2 regions of the Pseudoalteromonas sp. SWYJZ98 genome follow, and region 1 is predicted to be linked to the other one. Evidence: predicted binding sites of a transcription regulator. Region 1 holds the regulator's gene; the other holds the start of a gene.

The links. The regulator sigma-54, encoded in region 1, starts transcription at its own class of promoters, with help from an activator protein. The targets are predictions, from matches to a motif close to GTTGGCACGNNNNTNGNNT.
Region 2: a site for sigma-54 is predicted at 3,950-3,968, ahead of fliE (flagellar hook-basal body complex protein FliE). Genes of this name have one in related genera too.

What each region holds. Positions count from the first base shown of each region.
Region 1 is NZ_JADYXA010000001.1:240,462-247,425, reverse strand. Features, by position in the region: gene I6F10_RS01190 (protein disulfide oxidoreductase) at 1-323, opposite strand, end outside; gene mgtE (magnesium transporter) at 382-1,740, opposite strand; gene I6F10_RS01180 (HPr family phosphocarrier protein) at 1,873-2,145, opposite strand; gene rapZ (RNase adapter RapZ) at 2,188-3,033, opposite strand; gene ptsN (PTS IIA-like nitrogen regulatory protein PtsN) at 3,052-3,504, opposite strand; gene hpf (ribosome hibernation promoting factor) at 3,509-3,796, opposite strand; gene I6F10_RS01160 (RNA polymerase factor sigma-54) at 3,823-5,322, opposite strand; gene lptB (LPS export ABC transporter ATP-binding protein) at 5,392-6,117, opposite strand; gene lptA (lipopolysaccharide transport periplasmic protein LptA) at 6,114-6,659, opposite strand; gene lptC (LPS export ABC transporter periplasmic protein LptC) at 6,649-6,964, opposite strand, start outside.
Region 2 is NZ_JADYXA010000005.1:109,258-116,221, reverse strand. Features, by position in the region: gene I6F10_RS05925 (sigma-54 dependent transcriptional regulator) at 1-248, shown strand, start outside; gene I6F10_RS05920 (DNA-3-methyladenine glycosylase I) at 547-1,143, opposite strand; gene I6F10_RS05915 (sensor histidine kinase) at 1,276-2,388, shown strand; gene I6F10_RS05910 (sigma-54-dependent transcriptional regulator) at 2,385-3,851, shown strand; gene fliE (flagellar hook-basal body complex protein FliE) at 4,009-4,341, shown strand; gene fliF (flagellar basal-body MS-ring/collar protein FliF) at 4,362-6,077, shown strand; gene fliG (flagellar motor switch protein FliG) at 6,070-6,964, shown strand, end outside.

The sequences.
Region 1 (6,964 bases):
CTCACAACGGGGTATTTATTCTCGTTTGCGAGTTCGTTTATGGCAGGGGAGGTAATACTACAAATAGGACACCAAGTTCCCCAAAAATACACAAGCGTGGGTTTATCTTGGCTCATTGCTGCTAAATCAATGTTTTGCCCTTTATAATCGATTAATTGTAATTGAGGATTTGCTGGCATGACAGGTTGCCGCCACCAATTGACGGCGGTATAAAGGACGAAAAATATAGAGCCATATACCAGTACACTTTTTAATATGGATACGCTTTTTTGTTTTAGCGTTTTTTTAGGTATGTCATTTTTATGTTTGGTATCCGTTGCCATAGCTACTGATTTACCCTAAGTATTTTTGCTGTAGTTTTTTACATTTAAAGCGTTTAATTTATATCAGCAACCATGTAGCAGTACCTAAAAAGGCGAATATACCAACAATATCAGTCACCGTGGTTAGCACCACACTCCCTGCAAGAGCAGGGTCTATATTCATTCTTTTAAGAATTATTGGAATACTTGCACCAGCAACACCTGCCACCACTAAGTTCATAAACATAGCGAAAGCGAGTACGCCACCAAGCATAAAGTCCCACTGCCATAGCGCAATAACACCCGCAATTAATAGTGACCACAAAATACCGTTTAGCGCGCCAATGGCCAGTTCTTTCATCATCAAGAAACGTTGGTTTGTTTGGTTTATATGACCTACTGCAATACCACGGATAACAAGCGTTAATGATTGGCTACCAGCAACACCACCCATAGAAGGGACAATACCGTTAAGCACAGCCAAAATAGGTAGCACATCTAAAGTGCCTTCAAAAAAGCTAGCTACAAAAGCAGCTGCAAGTGCGGTTAGTAAATTAACTCCTAGCCAAACTGAGCGTTTTTTAGAGCTTTTTAGTACAGGCGCGAATGTATCCTCTTCATCATCAAGACCGGCTAGGCTTAATAAGCTATGCTCGGCATCTTCTCGGATTACATCAACGATGTCATCGATAGTAACACGACCGAGGAGTTGGTCGTTATCGTCCACCACAGGGGCCGATATCCAATTATGGCGCTCAAATAATTGCGCTACTTCACTTTCATCCATTGAGATTGGGATAGACTCACAATCTTCATCCATTAAATCGCGCACAATTTTTTCTGGCGGATTAGTTAATAATGTACTCAGCGATAAAGCGCCTATAAAGCAGTTATGTTTATCAACAACATATAAATCATCTGTACCCTCTGGTAACTCACCACGCAGTCTAATATAACGAAGTACAACATCGAGTGTTACATCAGGGCGAATGGTCACCGTATCGGTGTTCATTAGCGCACCTGCTGAACGCTCTTGATATGACAGTGCTTGCGTGGCACGTTCACGGTCTTGAATGTCCATCGCGCTAACAACGTCTTTATAGACGGTATCTGGCAGGCTACGTAATACTTCACCTAAGTCATCGTGGCCCATGTCTTCAGTTGCGGCGGCAATGTGCTTAGGTTCCATTTGGGCAATAATGCCTAAACGAACATCTTCAGATAATTCTTCAAGAACATCACCCTGCACATCAGGATCGACCAATTGCCAAAGCAGTCGGCGAATTTTATGCGGTGATGATTCTAATAATAATGCGGTATCACAAGGAGCCGTTTTTGCGAGCATGCGCCTAACTTGAACAAATTGACCACTATTGAGTGACTTCGTCACCTGTTTTAGTTGCTGTAGTGGGTAATCTTGTTCAAAAGCTTCAGGCATTGGCGTCCTTTATAAATTGTTATATTACTTTATGGGGGGGAGGTGAGTTAACTGGCGTTACTAACCTATCTATTTTATATATCTGTTTTAATTGAAGCATTAGTAATGCGAATATTGTTTTTATAAAACAGGTTATTCTTGTTCATTAAAGCGTTGTGCTATTAATTCTCCAACAGCGTGTAAAGCTTGCTCAGAATCAGGGCCTTTACAAACAACTTTAACTTCTTTTCCTTGGCTACTTTCAAGTAACATTAGTGCAAGTACGCTATCGCCTGCTGCTTCTTTGTCATCTTGGAATAATGTGATTGTCGCATCAAATTGTACTGCTAATTGCGCAAGCACAGTAGCTGCTCTGGCGTGTAAGCCTAATTTGTTTTTTATTAAAAAGGTATCTTCACAATGCATAACTTACTCTACCTAAGCTGAACAGGTGATTATTCAGCTATATTATTTTTCTTGCTCGCGATGGCGAATTTTTACATTGGGATGTGTCATTGCGAAACTTTCACCGATAGTTTGCGCTAAATACACAGAGCGATGTTGCCCGCCTGTACACCCAATAGCAATGGTTAAATAACTGCGGTTATTTCGTTCTAAATGTGGTAACCACGTTTGTACAAATGTTTGAATTTGCCATGTGAATTTTTGCACTATGCTGTGATTAGCTAAATAGTCTTTAACCGGTTGATCTAACCCATTTAAAGGCTTTAACTCTGGTTCCCAGTGTGGATTTGGTAAAAAGCGTGCATCAAATACGTAGTCTGCTTCTTTTGGTATACCGTGTTTAAAACCAAATGATTCAAATGTGACAATCAGTTGCTTATCTTTTTTACCTAAAATCTTTTCACGAATAGATTCAGCGAGTTGATGAACACTTAAATCAGTCGTATCTATCATAAAGTCGGCGCGAGTGGTTAATACATCAAGTAATTCTTTTTCTTTTTTGATGGCTAAATCAAGGGGCAACGAGTCTATTGATAGTGGGTGTAATCTGCGTGTTTCAGAAAAGCGTTTGATCAATGTCTGATCGTCGCTATCTAAATAAAACAACGTAGGGTTTGCAAAGCCAGGCAAGTATTCAAGAATATCGTTAAATTCATCTTGTTCTTTAGGGATGTTGCGCACATCTATGCTAACAGCAATTTTATCGTAGCTATCAGACACACTGCGAACTAATGAAGGTAGTAGGTTTACTGGAATATTATCTACGCAATAATAACCTAAATCTTCTACAATGCGCAAAGCAACCGACTTTCCAGAACCAGAACGGCCGCTTATGATAATTAACTCCATTTAACACCCTTTATAAAACTATGATTGATCGACAATAACTTGGTAAAGCTCAGTATCAGATTTTGCACTGCGTAACTGTTTACAAAAATCTTTGTTGTTTAGTTTATCAGCAATGGTTGCTAGAGTCTTTAAGTGCTGCTGGTTATCGCCATCTGGTACGATGAGTGCGACAAAAATATCAACAGGGCGATTATCGATTGCATCAAAGTTTATTGGAGTTTCGCTAACGAGCACTAAAGCCAAAGGCTCTTCTGCACCGCTCATTCTTCCATGAGGAATAGCAATGCCACGCCCTATACCTGTACTACCTAATTTCTCTCTGCTCATTAAAGCGTTAAGAATATCTTGTTGCGGTAAATACGGAAGTTTGTCGTGAGCAAGTTCGCTAATGAACTCTAAAATTCTTTTTTTGCTATTAAAAAGGACCGCAGCTTTGCTGCAGTCCTGGCATATAAGTGAACTTAATTTCATCATATTAGTGTCGAGCAAGCTTCTCTTTGTGTTTGATTACTTGGCGATCGAGCTTGTCGATCAACGAGTCAATAGCGGCATACATATCTTGATGTTCTGTAGAGGCAAATAGCTCAGCACCGCTTACGTGTATTGTGGCTTCTGCTTTTTGATTTAATTTTTCTACATCGAGAATGACATGAACATTATTAATATGATCAGAGTGTCTTTCAAGCTTCGCAAATTTAGTATTAATATAGTCTCTTAGTGAATCGGTTAATTCTACGTGACGACCAGTTAAGTTTAGTTGCATAAGCATTACCCTCTTAGTTTAGCGTCTTAAATCAGACTTTTACGCTGATTTGACGGTGGAATAGCAAGAGATTCACGGTATTTTGCGATTGTACGTCTTGCTACTTTAATTCCTTGCTCAGCCAATATATCCGCTATTTTGCTATCACTCAATGGTTTTGCTGAGTTTTCTGCTGCGATTAATTTTCGGATAAGCGCACGTATTGCTGTAGATGAACATTCACCACCGTTTTCAGTACTTACATGGCTTGAGAAAAAATATTTAAGCTCAAATATACCACGGGGTGTATGCATGTACTTTTGAGTAGTCACACGCGAAATTGTCGATTCGTGCATTTCTACCATTTCAGCGACATCATTTAAAACCATTGGTTTCATGGCTTCAGGGCCATGTTCAAAAAATCCTTGTTGTTGCTTAACAATACAATTAGTAACTTTTAATAGCGTGTCGTTTCTACTTTCTAAGCTTTTAATAAACCATTTAGCTTCTTGTAAATGTGAGCGAATAAACTGGCTGTCGCCACTTGATTTTACAGTGCGAGACATTGCCGCGTATTGGCTATTAACACGAATTTTAGGCATGCTATCTGGGTTTAATTCGACAACCCAGCGACCTTTAATTTTTTTAACTGACACATCAGGAATAACATACTCAGATTCTTCCCTTACAATAGTATCTGCAGGTTTTGGGTTGAGAGTATGTATTAGTGTCATCACTTCTTTAAGCTCTTCTTCTTTAAGCTTAGTTTTTTTCATTAATGTACGATAGTCGCGAGCTGCTAATAGATCAATATGCTCGGTTAAAATCATTTTCGTTTCATTAATGTAAGGTGTTTCTTTATCAAATTGATTAAGCTGAATACACAAACACTCTTGTAAACTACGTGCAGCAATACCAACAGGATCAAACAGTTGAATGCGTTTTAATACCGCTTCAATTTCATCAAGTTCGACTTCGTTATCATCTTCGTTTTCTTGATTAAAGCTTTCTAAAATTTCTTCGCAACTGAGAGTTAAAATACCTGAATCATCGACGGCCTCTACAATCGCAATCGCGATGGCTTCATCGGTAGGGCTAAATGGCGTTAGTTGTAATTGCCACATTAAATACTCATGGAGCGTTTCAGTAGAGGCGCCTTGGTATATAGATTCGTCTTCAGGCATTGGACCTGATGAGGCTGCTGGGGCGGCACTCATGTACTCATCCCAACTAACATCCATAGCCATGTCGTCACTTAGCGTGTCTTTTGCAAGTGCTTCACCAGTATCTTGTTCGTATTCGCTCGGAGCATCATCAGCAGATGCGCTAACAGTTATGTCATCGGTATCAGCTTTTTGCTCGTTTTTACCAGCAGCGTCTTCAGAATAGTCTGCCTCTTCAACCTCTAATAGTGGATTACTGTCGAGAGCTTCTTGTATTTCTTGCTGGAGATCCAATGTACTGAGTTGCAACAAACGAATAGCTTGTTGCAACTGTGGAGTCATTGTAAGTTGCTGGCCCATGCGCAGCTGTAGTGATTGCCTCATGTATCTCTAACAATCCTTTTATGTTGTTATAATTAATACTAGCAGATGCTTAAAGACATGGCGTAAATGTTACAGCCTAAATTGCTCGCCTAAGTAAACATCGCGTACTGTTTTATCATTTAATACGTGTTCTGGAGTACCTGATGCAATCAGCTCCCCATGAGAAACAATGTAGGCTTTTTCACAAACATCAAGGGTCTCTCTTACGTTATGGTCGGTAATTAATACACCAATCCCACGATTTTTAAGATGTTCTATTATTTTCTTTATATCTAATACCGAAATAGGGTCAACACCGGCAAACGGTTCATCCAGTAATATAAATTTAGGATCTGCTGCCAGTGCTCGTGCTATTTCTACACGACGACGCTCTCCACCCGATAATGCCATACCTTGGCTATCACGAATGTGTTGTATGCTAAATTCATCTAATAAGTTATTGAGCGTGTCTTCTCTGGCTTGTTTATTTAGTTCTTTGCGCGTTTCTAAAATGGCCATTAAGTTTTGATAAACAGTCAGCTTTCTAAAAATCGATGACTCTTGTGGTAAGTAGCCTATGCCTAATCTAGCACGACTATGCATAGGTAAAAGAGTAATATCGTTATCATCAATAGATATTTTACCTTTGTCGCTAGGAACAAGCCCTACAATCATATAAAAAGTCGTTGTTTTACCAGCACCGTTAGGGCCAAGTAAGCCAACTATACTGCCAGCTTGTACTTCAAGGCCGACGTTTTTTACAACTTCACGACCTTTATAGCTTTTTGCCAATAGTTCTGCTTTTAATGTGCTCATGGTTGACCTTTATCGCCTTTTTTACTTTTTTTAGTTTCGATCGGTACTAAAATTGTGTGAACGCGGTCAGTTGAGTTTTCATCTTTTTCGGCACTGATGAGCTGCTGCTCTATGTCGTAGGTAATGCTTTTAGCATTTATTTTTTGTCCGGCTTGCGATACTTGTGCATTACCAACAAGCGTTAAAAAACGCTTAGATACATCATAACGTACTTCGTCAGCACTGGCGCTCATAGTCGTGCCGTCTGATTGCTTTTCTTCAAAGTGCGCAGGGCTACCTGTGGCAATTAATAATTGTTTATTATCACCAAGTTCATCACGTTTGTGTACTTCGAGGCGATCGGCTGTAATGCGGCGATTACCGTGAATAATCTCAACGTTTTTCTCAAAAATACCCACATTAGCTTTCAATTGACCTTCTTGCTTGTCGGCACTTATTGAAATTTGATTGGCAGCAGGTTGCGTGTTTTGCTCTGCAGCACTACTATTAAACGCTAGTATAAGTGTAGGAATTATAAGTGATTTTAATATTTTATTGGTCATAGTATATGGTTCGCGTATGGTTAATTAGTTTTATCACTTCGGCTTTTAAGTCGGCTTCTAGGCCTTTACCGGTGATTTTTAAATTGGGTCCAGTGATGATGACGGGTTGCTCCGAACGCATTGTTAATAGCTTTATATCAACCTGAATATTATCAGCATTGATTTTGTCTATCATGGCGTTATCGGTTAAATTTTTGGCAACCACATTACCTTCTAAAATTAATTGTTTATCTTCGTATAATGTTGCTTCGTCTGCATTTATTTGCCACGTTTGTTGTTCGTTATATAAAGTAAAAATGGGTTTT
Region 2 (6,964 bases), on a different contig from region 1:
ACATATTTAGCACAGGCTTTAGTGATTACGAAAGTGAGCCAGACGCTGAGTTTAGCCAAACGGGTAGTGGGCTATTGCCTGATGATGGTATTGAACTTAAAGATTATTTAGCAGAGCTTGAAATTAGCTTAATAACCCAAGCGTTAGAGCGCTATGATTATGTTGTAGCTCGCGCTGCAGAGATATTGGGTGTTCGCAGAACCACACTCGTTGAGAAAATGAAAAAGTATAATCTTTCAAGAGATTAGCCATCCATAAAGGATGAAATGTTTTTATTATTTTCCATTTGTGAGTAGTTACTTTACGGGCTTTGCCCGTCACGCAAGCAAGCTTGGCGTCTACAAGATAAACACAAACTTAAACCTTGGCGGTAGACGCTGAGCTTGCTCGCGTGAAAAGCGAAGCTTTTAATCATTTAAATAAAACGTTATTTCACAAAGAGAAAAACGAGGGCAAATGAGAAACCATAGTTAACTTACACGTTACTTCTCTAAAGCGAAGCGTCTCTTACCCTCTTTGTGAACAGAACACTTTTATGGCTTTTAATCACTTACTACTAAAAGCCTCAATAATTTCTTCTTTTCTAAAACAATCATTACTGTGATCGTTAACCATACCGCAGGCCTGCATCTGAGCGTAAACCGTTGTAGGGCCTAAAAACTTAAAACCCCGTTTTTTTAAATCTTTAGCGAATGCAGTTGATGCTTCTGTAATTGCTGGGTAGTCTTCAACGTTATTTAAATTACTTATAATCGGTTTATTACCCACAAACTGCCATTGGTAGTTACTAAAACTTCCAAATTCTTTTTGTATTTCTATAAAGCGCTTTGCGTTGTTGACGGTTGCCGCAATTTTTAAGCGATTTCGCACAATACCCTCATCAAGCATTAGTCTCTCAATGTCATCTTGTGTGAATTGTGCCACTTTATCTACATCAAAATTAGCAAATGCTTTTTTGTAACCGCTACGCTTTTTTAAAATTGTGTACCAGCTTAAGCCGGCTTGCGCTGATTCAAGAGTGATAAATTCAAACAGCTTTGTATCATCATAAAGAGGGACGCCCCATTCTTCATCATGGTAAATAACGTAGTCGGGTTTAGTGGTGTCGAGCCACGGGCAACGGCACTTTATTTGCTCACTCATTATTATTCCTTTTTGTGTGCGTCATTTTTATGTCGCTCAAATTATTGATGTAACTTAATGATAAGTATGTAAATAAATTTTGGTATAAATCGTGCATTTAGACATGTATCTACACCAATTCGAGATTTGATTATGGCCCTTGCTAGCGTGCTTAAACCACAGTTTTTTTCTGCAAATCAGTATAACCCATGTTTACTTCAAGAGGAGTACATTGGTGAATTAAGCGATCTGCGCAAGCAAGCAAGTTGGCTTTCGCACTTGGTTGATACTATGCCAGCAGGTGTGGTTGTACTTGATGGCAAAGGGTTGATTGCAAAAGCGAATCAAATAGCGATAGATATGCTTGGCGAGCCACTTGAAGGCGAACGCTGGTTTAATGTTATTCAGCGCTCTTTTAGGCCACATCAAGATGATGGCCATGAAGTGTCTTTAAAGGACGGGCGCCTAATAAAGCTTGATATTACCGCTTTGGCACCAGAGCCTGGGCAACTTATTTTAATGACGGATTTAACCGAAACCCGCCGCTTACAAAAACGTGTTGCACATATGCAGCGATTAAGCGCGCTGGGTAAAATGGTTGCATCATTAGCGCATCAAGTCCGTACGCCGCTCTCAGCCGCTATGCTGTACGCTGCTAATTTAGGATCAAAGCGCTTACCCGAAGCATCTCGCGATAACTTTCAAACAAAGTTAATGTCGCGTTTAAAAGATTTAGAAACTCAAGTAAACGACATGCTGTTATTTGCTAAAAGTGGCGATCAGCAAGTTGTTGAGCAAGTTTCAATGCAGCAGCTTTTAACCGAAGTTAAAGCAGGTGCCGATGCGATGGTCGCACTTAATGAAAGTGAACTGGATGTAAGCTTACCAGAGCCAGATATACAAATAGTTGGTAATAAAACGGCATTGGCCAGTGCTATTCAAAATCTTGTGCACAATAGTATTCAAGTTATTGGCGGCGGCGCAAAAGTAAAAATTAGCGCACAAAGAGATTTAAAAGATTTAGATATGGTTCGTATTAGTGTGAGCGACAATGGCCCAGGTGTTGATTTAAGCCAAAGCGACAAAATTTTTGAACCATTTTTTACTACAAAAAGTCAGGGCACAGGTTTAGGGCTTGCTGTAGTGAGTTCGGTGGCTAGTGCGCACCAAGGCCGTGTTGATGTGACTAATAATACGCAGGGTGGTGCCTGCTTTAGCTTGTTACTGCCTATTAAGGCAACATCTAAATTAGAGGGGTCATTATGAGTAACACTATTTTAGTTGTCGAAGATGACGCAGGGCTTCGTGAAGCCTTAATAGATACCCTTGAAATGTCGGGTATTGAATGTGTTGCAGCGAGCAGTGCTGAGCAAGCAATGTTACTGCTTAAAAAAGATCAATTTTCGCTTGTTGTAAGCGACGTGCAAATGGGCGCAATGAGTGGACTGGATTTACTACGTAGTATTAAATTAAACCACCCTGATTTACCTGTATTGATGATGACGGCGTACGCCACAATTGACGATGCGGTAGAAGCCATGCGCCTAGGTGCAATTGACTACATGGCTAAACCATTTGCACCTGAAGTGCTGTTAAATATGGTGAGCCGTTATTTGCCTGAAAAAGCAAAAGAAACCGACGGACCTATTGTTGCCGACCCAACTAGTATTCAATTATTGGAGCTTGCAAGTAAAGTAGCACGCTCTGATGCAAGTGTAATGGTACTTGGCCCAAGTGGTTCAGGTAAGGAAGTACTTGCGCGTTATATTCATGATAAGTCGAGCCGATGTAATGAGCCATTTGTGGCGATTAACTGCGCGGCTATTCCTGAAAATATGCTCGAAGCCACGTTATTTGGTTACGAAAAAGGAGCTTTTACGGGCGCGATTCAAGCATGTCCGGGTAAGTTTGAGCAAGCACAGGGCGGCACTATTTTACTTGATGAAATTACTGAGATGGACTTAGGGCTACAAGCTAAACTTTTACGCGTACTGCAAGAGCGTGAAGTAGAGCGTTTAGGGGGTCGTAAAACAATTCAGCTCGATGTACGTATTTTGGCAACCAGTAATCGCGATTTAAAAGAAGCCGTAGTAGATAATCAGTTTAGAGAAGATTTATATTACAGGCTTAATGTTTTTCCACTAATGTGGCGTCCATTGTGCCAACGCCCAGGCGATATTATTGTATTGGCTAAGCATTTAATTGAGCGCCATATAAGTAAAAGCAAAGAGCCTATGGCGTATTTAGATAAAGCTGCCGAGCAAAAGTTACTGGCTCACGCGTGGCCTGGTAATGTGCGCGAACTTGATAACGTTATACAGCGTGCACTTATACTGCGAAGTGGCGATACAATAAACGAGCATGCTATTTTTATCGAAAACTTAGTATCTAATAACTTTGTTATGGAGCCATCATTGGCACCAGCGCAAACCGTATCGCCAACAGAATTAGCACATGCAGACAAAGGTGTTGATAAAAGCACTTTAAGCTCTGCATATTATGATGAAAAGTCGCATGCTGAGGATGAGCCTAAACAAGGTTTGCTAGCGGCAGATACCGGTAGCTATAAAGATGAGCTTAAAGACAAAGAGCACCGCATTATTTTAGAAACCCTTGCACGTTGCCAAGGTAAGCGTAAAGACGTTGCCGAAACGTTGGGCATAAGCCCACGAACTTTACGTTATAAACTAGCGCAAATGCGCGACTTAGGTATTTCACTTCCAGCATAGCTCCCTTTAAACCCTAAATTCGTGCTACGAATTTAGGGTTGTCAAAACTCTGACTCACTAAATAAAGTATTAACCATATGTATTTAAAGGCTTATTTATTTGGCATGCTTTGTGCTTTATTACCTTTAAGAGTTAACTGCACCGTCAGAGAAAAATTATGAAAATTCAAAACAGCGCTGTATTTCAAGAAATGCAATCAATGGCCTTAGAAGCTGGCCGCAGTAATCAAACTAATAAACTGCCAACTCAGGTGCAGTCTACTTCTACAGCACAATTTGGCGACATGCTAAGTGATGCAATAAATTCAGTGCACGGATTACAACAAGATGCCGCGCAAAAAGTAACAGCAGTTGAGATGGGGGATCGAAGTGTATCCCTTGCTGAGGCGATGATTGCTTCTCAAAAATCATCAGTTGCTTTTGAGGCTACAGTACAGGTTCGTAATAAACTTGTTGAAGCTTATAAAGAAATCATGAACATGCCTGTTTAATTAGGTAGTGGAGAATTATTGTGGCGCAATCTAACCAATCTACAGACCTAGCACTTGCTGGTGGCGGTATTGACCAAAGTGGTGGTGATGATCAACAAGAACAAAAGTCAGGCTACTTAAGTGCTTTAAGTGGTGTTGATGTATTGCGGCAAGTAACATTGGTTATAGCATTGGCTATTTGTTTAGCTATCGCGATTTTTATTATTATTTGGGCTCGTCAGCCAGATATGCGTCCGTTAGGCAAAATGCAAACAGAAGAGCTTATTCAAACATTAGACTTTTTAGATGCGCAAAAAATTGAATATCAACTTGATGGCAATGTTGTATCGGTTGATGAAAGCGAATACCAAAACATTAAATTGCTAATGACCCGCGAAGGGTTAGAGCAAGGCCCTGCATCTGGCTCCGACATAATTATGCAAGATATGGGCTTTGGTGTAAGCCAACGCTTGGAGCGTGAACGTTTAAAACATGGTCGTGAACAGCAATTAGCACGCACCATTGAAGAGCTAAATAACATTACTCGCGCCAAAGTATTGTTAGCCATCCCTAAAGAAAACGTATTTGCCCGCAGAGAGAAAAAACCATCCGCTACTGTTGTATTAACACTTAAGCGTGGCCGCTCACTTGACCGTGAAGAAGTAGACTCTGTTGTTGATATGATTGCTTCAGCAGTACAAGGCTTAGAGCCTGCACGTGTTACGGTTACTGACCAAAATGGTCGATTATTAAATTCAGGTTCGCAAAGCTCATTAGCAGCACGCTCTCGTAAAGAATACGATTTAGAACGCAAGCGCGAACAAGAGTACCTTGAAAAAATAGACAGTATTTTAATACCGGTTGTTGGGCTTGCAAACTATACAGCTCAAGTTGATTTGAGCATGGACTTTAGCTCAGTTGAGGAAACTCAAAAGCGTTATAACCCAGACCTACCAGCGGTTAGAAGCGAAACCACATTTGAAGAAAATAACATTGGTGGTTTAGCTGTTGGTATTCCTGGTGCGCTTACAAATCAGCCACCGCTAAACTCAAACATCCCTGAAGTTGCAGGACAAGGCGGCGCAGGCACAGCTACGTCACCAACACGTAGCCATAAAGAAGCAACACGTAATTATGAACTCGATACAACTATTTCTCACAAGCGCCAGCAAAGTGGTGTAATACGCAGAATAAGTGTGTCAGTTGCTGTTGACTACGTCCCTAAAGTGGGAGAAAACGGCGAAACAACTATGGCCCCGCGCTCGGTAGAGGCATTGTCAAATATTCGTCGCTTACTACAAGGTGGTGTAGGTTTTGATATGCAACGTGGTGATGCACTTGAAGTAGTAACAGTGCCGTTTGTACGTGAAGCAACAAATTTAGCAATAGAAGTGCCACTGTGGGAACAAGACTGGTTTATGAAAATAGCCCGCCTTGTACTAGGCGCCTTAGTTATCATTGTATTGATAATGGCAGTAGTAAAACCAATGCTTAAGCGCTTAATTTACCCAGACGATACACTAGAAGAATACGACGAAGATGCATTAAGTTCAGGCGTAGATATTGGCGACAATACACTTGATATGCTAAATAAAGACTTTGATTCTGCTTCGGTTGGTTTCTCAAGTGATGGTACACTGCAGTTACCGGATTTACATGGCGACGAAGATTTACTCAAAGCAATTCGTGCCCTTGTAGCTAACGAACCAGAACTATCATCACAAGTAGTGAAAGCGTGGTTAACAGAAGATGACTGATCAAGAACAAAAACAACTCCCGCCAGCCTTTGATGTTGATAAGCTAGATGGGGTAGATAAAGCCGCTATATTACTTTTGAGTTTATCAGAAGAAGATGCCGCGCAAATCCTTAAACACTTAGAACCTAAACAGGTGCAAAAAGTGGGTATGGCAATGGCTGGGCTACAGGATTTATCTCAAGCTAAAATTAGCGCTGTACACAACTTGTTTATAGAACAAATTCAAAGCTTTAGTACCATTGGTTTTCAATCAGAAGACTTTATTAAAAAAGCGCTTACAGCAGCACTTGGTGAAGACAAAGCCGCTAGCCTTATTGACCAAATTGTTATGGGCTCAGGTGCTAAAGGCTTGGATTCATTAAAATGGATGGACTCTAAGCAGGTAGCAAACATTATTCGTAATGAGCATCCGCAAATTCAAACCATTGTATTATCGTATTTAGAGCCAGAACAGTCAGCTGAGATTATTGCTCAGTTCCCTGAAAAAGTGCGTTTAGATTTAACAATGCGTATTGCAAACCTTGAAGAAGTTCAGCCAGCAGCACTGCAAGAGCTAAACGAAATTATGGAAAAACAATTTGCCGGCCAAGCAGGTGCACAAGCCGCTAAAATGGGTGGCTTAAAAGCAGCTGCAGATATAATGAACTACCTAGATACCAATGTAGAAGGGCAGTTAATGGACTCTATTCGTGAGCATGACGAAGAGATGTCGCAGCAAATTCAAGACTTAATGTTTGTGTTTGAAAACTTAATGGATGTTGAAGACCGTGGTATTCAAGCAATCCTGCGAGAAGTACAACAAGACGTATTAATGAAAGCAATTAAAGGCACCGACGATGCCCTTAAAGATAAGATACTGGGCAATATGTCTAAGCGTGCAGCCGAAA